2 regions of the Peribacillus sp. FSL R5-0717 genome follow, and region 1 is predicted to be linked to the other one. Evidence: predicted binding sites of a transcription regulator. Region 1 holds the regulator's gene; the other holds the start of a gene.
The links. The regulator LexA, encoded in region 1, represses DNA repair genes until DNA is damaged. The targets are predictions, from matches to a motif close to CGAACATATGTTCG.

Region 1 (3,430 bases):
CATGTCAATTATAAAGAACGAGTTGAAGATGATGTCATTACAACAGCACTCGCTCAAACCGTTCTGGGTGATGTCCTGAAACAAAATGTCTGGGTCGAACAAAGCTTCCATGTAAATGAAGCTGCCCCAGGTAATATAAGCATATATACAGCCTCAAATGATGTCGAGGTTGAATTGATTTCTCCATCCAATAAAAAGTATTCACCTTCCTTAAAGGTTCATTCAGCCAAAAATGAAACTTCCTTTTTTAATGGTGCAACCATCCAATCATTCTACAGAAATAACCTTGAAATTGGTGACTGGAAAGTACGAATGAAGACTAAATCGCCAAAAGACGCCTTCCTGTTCACAGCACAATTTAACGAAAAGAATCCCATTACATTAAGTATGGCTGGTAAAGTTAAGCAAAAAGATGCAAAATTTTTAATAAAGAATCCAATGAATGATAAAAAAAGACCAATCAGTACAACATTTTTGGTTCATCTGATAGATGAAACCGGTAATGAAATTAGTGAAAAAAACTCAATTAAGGCAATGGATACTGAAAATTTTACTGGCACCCTTCCAGAAGTACCTAAGTCAGGTGTTTATAATGTAACAATAGATGTTAAGGAAAAAAATGTGGATGGTACTGAAAGAACCCGGACGCTGATTCGTTCGGTCTATATTGAGAAATAGCGAAATGCCTTCTCTTAGTTGAGGAGGCATTATTTTGATGGTAGGGGTAACTAAGGAGATGGTAATTCAGCCAATGGAAACAGCCAGGTCGTAATTACTTATTGAAGTATTAATTCAACGGGTCTCTGATGGATATGGTTGGAATTTTGTTATCGGGGGAAAATAAATATATGTATTTTTTTCCCTGCACTTGAAAATGCTTGTCAACAAGTGCAGATTCAACAGTGAAATGACTTGGCCGATCTAAACCTTATTAAAGTGGGGATTTTAAATCCTCTTTTTTTTATTTCAATGAGCTTTTTACCAAAGTACATATTACCAGAAAGGCGATAGTATAACTTTCATCCCTTATAAGGGATGTATAAATTCCCATGAAACTAGATTCTATTAAAAAATATTTCAATATCTACTCTTCCATATGCATATTGAGAGAATTCTGGACATAAATTAAACAAACAAAAAAAGCGCGGGAAGCGCTTTTAGTGTATTTGTCTATATAAGCCTATTACTTTTCCAAGTATCGAAACATCTCGTAAAATAATTGGTTCCATATTTGAGTTCTCAGGCTGAAGCCTTATGTAATCCGGTTCCTTAAAGAATCGTTTTACAGTGGCTTCATCATCTTCAGTCATCGCCACGACGATATCTCCATTATTGGCACTGCTTTGTTGTTTCACGATGACATAATCTCCATCATGAATTCCTGCTTCTATCATACTTTCACCCATGATTTCCAGCATGAATACATGGTCATCATGTGGAACCATGCTTTCGGGAAGCGGAAAGTATTCTTCAATGTTCTCAATGGCCGTTATCGGCATGCCCGCTGTTACTTTTCCAAGTAACGGCACGTTCACGACATTGACTTTGGGAATATTGTTCGCTTCCTCCAAATTCATTATTTCAATGGCCCTTGGCTTGGTTGGGTCACGTCTAATAAGGCCTTTACTTTCCAGGCGGGATAAATGTCCGTGTACTGTTGAACTTGATGCAAGTCCCACTGCTTCGCCAATCTCCCGTACGGAAGGCGGATACCCTTTTTGGCGGACCTCTTCTTTAATGAAATCAAGAATATCTTGCTGCCGTTTTGATAGTTTTGTCATTTGTGCACCTCTTCCCCAATGTTCTTTGCTACATTATAGCATGGCCCCCATCTCTATACAAACATAAGTTCGAATTTGTTGTTGACTGAAACAAACGTTCGTATTATAATTTGATCATAACATACGAACGAACATTCGCTCTGGAGGGATTATTATGAAAAAATTATACAAAAATTATATTTATACGATTCTATTAGCGGGATCAGTATTCATCTTTTCAATTTTATTCTCTTGTACATTGAACAATGATCAAAAAAAGGATTTCCTTTCTATAGAAGTAAGCGAGGGTGACACCCTATGGGGAATTGCCGAAGAATATGAAGAATCAAATTTGACAAAAAAAGAATTCATTGGTTGGATAGAAGAGAATAATGGAGTCAGTGCGGATTCGATAAAGCCTGGACAAGTCATTGTCATACCGGTTAAAGGGGAAGAACTTGTCCAGAATTTGGCCAGTGAGCAGTAAGTAGTAAAGGTAGGGTATTATGAAGGCGGTAATCTATTGTAGGGTCAGCACCGAAAAAGAGTCACAGGAAACATCATTGGCAAGGCAGGAAGATGAATTAGTCAAATTGGCTGAAAAGATGGATGTGGAAGTTGTCTCCATTATAAAAGAACAGGCAAGTGGTTATGAGTTGAATCGGGATGGCATTTTTGACATGCTCGAACTATTTAAAACCAAAGAAGCTGAAGTGCTATTAATCCAGGATGAAACAAGACTGGGAAGAGGGAATGCCAAAATAGCCCTTTTCCATGTCATCCTTAAAGAAGATGTGAAAATTTATACTCTCTCACACGATGGGGAGCTGGAGTTATCGGATTCGGATGCCATGGTCATTCAGATAGTGGGCATTGTAGAAGAATATCAAAGGAAACTACATAATCTTAAAATAAAGCGCGGAATGATGAGAGCCGTTGAAAAAGGGTACCGTCCTCAAAAAAATCTTCAGAATCAAAGGAATTCCACTGGAAGGGACCGTATGGAGATTCCTATTGAAGAAATTATTAAACTGCGTGCCAATGGGTTAACATTCTCAGAAATCGCAGCCACATTAAGGGGCTTTGGATACAATGTATCTAAAGCTACTGTGAACAGGCGTTTTCTCGAACATCAAATGAATACAAAGGAAAGTAAATCATAGAACTTGTAATTTCGCTTTTTTTTTAATACCATGACAATATCCGCAGATTATGAAGGAGCGAAATTATGTTATCAAAAGAAAAAATAGCCCGTATAAATGAACTTTCTAAAAAGGCAAAGGGTGAAGGCTTGACGGAAGTTGAAGCGAAAGAGCAAACCCAATTGAGAAGTGAGTATTTGGAAACATTCAGAAAATCCATGTCCGACACGTTGGAGCATGTGAAAGTCGTGGATCCAGAGGGTAATGACGTCACTCCTCAAAAGATAAAAAATATAAAAGAAAAACGAAATTTACATTAATGCTTGGATTCTTCTGATGGAATATTCCATTTGAGGATTCTTTGGCATTTTGGAGTAAAAAGAGAGTGCATTCATGTATGTATTCTCCTATTTAGTTTAATCTAAATAGGTGACTTCTTATTCCTAGAAAATTGTAATATTGGGGCATTAAATAGTGATTTTAGTTGTGATATTATGCTTGTCACTATAATATAAAGAGGTACATTAC
Region 2 (3,430 bases), 830 kb from region 1:
GATCGGACGGATCGTTCATATAATACACATCGGAAACGTTAGGCAATACGTCCCTTACCCGTTTCAAATAGGATGAAGGTAAAAGCGCCTTCCCTTCATCATCGGCAAGCGGATATGATAAATAAAGGGCCTCGGCAGGCGTAGTGAATGCTTTGTACGCTGTGAACTCCTCATCCAGCAGGCGCACTTTCGAACTTGGGGCAACATCAAGTCCACCAGCCAGCAGCACATCACGATCACTATCTGAAAATATCCCGTCAGATACTGCTTTTCCCGGCAGAACCCCTTCGTTCAATCCGATAACAAAAGCTGTCTTCACATCATCCAGGCGGGATAAATCTAGATTAGCGACTAATACTTGGTCAATTGCCGGCGGTACCAAAGAAAATTCAAGAGACTCCAAACCAGCTTCAATGATTACCGCAAACTGTTTCATGGAAAGCTCTTCCCCGCTCAGCAGTTCAACGAATTGGTCCAACAGGTCGACAACCGCATTCCATGTTTGCTCATGCTCTCTTGCCGATACCAAATCACCTGCTTCTTCTGCCTCCAGTTTCAGCTTTTCCAATTTTTCCGGTATATGCAATTCTTCAAGATATAGATAAAGGGCTTCACACAATTCCCTGCCATTAGCAGCCTTTTTAGCCCGTTTTGAGAGCCTCAAGATGGGCTCGGTAAATAATTGCTTCATTTCATTCAACTCTTGCTCAAGCATCATTTCCTTATCCGTTTGGTTCCGGTCCTCGAGTTCCAGACCGCGGAAGCGCCGGTAGGTCCAACGATCTTTGGACGTCCACCCGCTTCCTTTAATGCCGCGGGCCAGCACATAGTTTTCCAGCTTATCTACCTGCTCACGCATCCGGTCGTGGTTTTTTTGCAGCGGAAATAGAAGCTCCGTCTTGATTGCACGAAATACCGGTTCATAACGCCAATAGCCATTGATGATCTCCAAAGTCGAACGAATCAGTTCAATCAGAGGATGATTCAGCATCGTCCGTTTGGAATCGACGAACAAGGGAATTTGATAATCCCGAAAAACGGTTTGTAAAATATCTGCGTATGCTTCCCCGTTACGGACTAAAATCGCAATATCACGGAAACGGTGCTGTTTCTGTCTGACCAGCGACAAGATATCCCGGGCAACGCCTTCAATCTCAGCTCTGCGGTTAACTGCCTGGGCGATCGTTACATCAGGTGACTGCTCAAACGTTCGTGCAGGACGAATGGAAAAATAAGTTTCCAGATGATTCAGCCCCGGACTCTTTCCAAACCTTTCCGAACTTTTTAAGATTCGATCTTCTGAAATCGGTATGCCATTCCTCAATCCAGCCTGATATAGGTGATGATAAAGGTTTCCCGTTTGCCTGAACAATTGCAAATCATCCGGAGCATATTGCCTGTAGGGCTGATCTAACGTCAGCGAGACCGTTACACTCCTGCACAGCTTCATCATTTCTTCAACAATCAATAATTCCTGTGGAGTCAAGCTATAAAAACCATCGATATATATATCCGCATTCCTTATATATGAAGACTCTGACATTTTTTCGATCAGCAAAGTGAAATAATCCTCGGAGTCTAAATATTTATTGACCATTTCATCCTCAAAAGCCTGATAGACCAATTCAAGATCATGCAGTTTATCCTGAATGCCGCTGCCGGCCTGTGAGGTTTCAGCCAAATAGTTTTGAATGTCATCAGGTTGGATGCAATACTGCTTGAACTCAGCCAGCATTAGCTCCATCTGTGCAATGAACCCCTGCTTATCAGCAGATCGACTGAACATCTTTAACTCTTCCTTTTTATCATCCATGATCTTCCGTATCAGCATATTAACGCCAACACTGTCAAGATGCAGCCGGCTCATCCCCCCGGTTTCCTGAAGAACCCGCCAAGCAAGCCTGCTAAAACTGAAAACCTGTGTCCGGATCATTCCGGCAAGGCCTGGTGTTTTAATTAATTTATATTCAGATAGAAACGTCATCTGATCAGGAACGAGGTAGATAATTGGATTTCCTTCGGGATCTTCTGCCAATTTAGAGCGGATTTCGTCCAATATATTCGAAGTTTTCCCTGTACCCGATCTTCCCAGTAAAAAACGGAGTGACATCTCTTTTCCCCCTTACAACATAATATCTAGATCCATCATACCAGAAATACTTTCGTCTTTATGACTAGGTTTCTGTTTCCAATTAGATTTACTTTCTATTATTTTACCGTTTCCCTTAAAAAAACACCAATCGTACGTTCGCGTTTCCCCCAAAAGAAAAAGCCCGCATCTTACTCGGGCTTCCACAATCACTCACCTGTAAACTTAAAATTGAAATCATTGACCGGCCAATATCGAACATCCACTTTACCGACAACATTTTCTACCGGTATATAACCAAAGTGACGGCTGTCAGCACTTTCAAGACGATTGTCACCCATGACAAAAAGCTTGCCCTCCGGAACTTTGGTCATATCCGTCAATTCTTTTAATGTAAAATCACCTGTAAAATCCTGTCCTGGGAAACCTTCCTTGAATTTCTCAAGATAAGGCTCATCCACTTTCTCACCATTTACGTAAAGCCAATCATCTTTATAACGAATACGGTCACCTGCAACCCCTATAACCCGCTTAACATAATCTTCTTGTGAATTCGCATGAAAAACAATAATGTCAAAACGGTTGATATCATGAATCTGGTAATTGATTTTATTCACGACAAGTTTATTTCCATCTTCAAGGGTCGGCTGCATCGACTTTCCTTCAACATCATAGCTTGAAAAGAGAAATGTACGGATTAAGATGTAAATAACAAAAGCTATCATCGCTGGTTTTATCCAATCGGATAAAGAATTCTTGTTTGTTTTTTCCATCTAGTTCAACCCCTACTGCATTTATATATTAATTTATTGCCCTTCTTCTCTCTTCATGCTTTTATTTAACCGGACTTCCAGCCTTTTCCCCACATACCATAGGATAAAGATGACGATTCCAATAATGATCGTTCGCACAGGTTTATGAATCAATGATACTAAATCGTAACCTACGAAGCTGATCGTAAAAATCATCACCGCCTTCCCTCCAACTACTGCAAGTCCATATTGCAGGGTACTGACTTTTGAAAGTCCTGCCACGATATTAACGATAGCCGAAGGTGTAAAAGGGAAGCAGAGCAATATGAACAAAGGACCGAATCCATGGTTCTCAACCCATACCATCAACCTCTGCACCTGTTTATGTCTTTGCAAAAATCGGAAAAACCTCATTTGACCATATCTTCTAATAATCCAAAAGATCAAAAAGGACCCCGCCACCGCACCAATCCAAGAAAATAAAAACCCCCACCAGAGACCAAATGCCGTTGCATTGGCAAGCACGAACACCACTAAGGGCAAAAAAGGCAAAAAAGCTTCCAGCATCGGCAGTAAGATTCCGGGAATT

Region 2: addB (helicase-exonuclease AddAB subunit AddB) is a predicted target of LexA. The motif match lies at 2,238-2,251, and genes of this name have one in related genera.

Annotation. Positions count from the first base shown of each region.
Region 1 covers NZ_JBBOOF010000001.1:4,630,041-4,633,470, forward strand. The annotation lists gene NYE65_RS22245 (esterase/lipase family protein) at 1-678, shown strand, start outside; gene lexA (transcriptional repressor LexA) at 1,158-1,781, opposite strand; gene yneA (cell division suppressor protein YneA) at 1,936-2,247, shown strand; gene NYE65_RS22260 (YneB family resolvase-like protein) at 2,267-2,923, shown strand; gene NYE65_RS22265 (DUF896 domain-containing protein) at 2,989-3,222, shown strand.
Region 2 covers NZ_JBBOOF010000001.1:3,803,404-3,806,833, reverse strand. The annotation lists gene addB (helicase-exonuclease AddAB subunit AddB) at 1-2,110, opposite strand, end outside; gene lepB (signal peptidase I) at 2,299-2,862, opposite strand; gene NYE65_RS18355 (TVP38/TMEM64 family protein) at 2,896-3,430, opposite strand, start outside.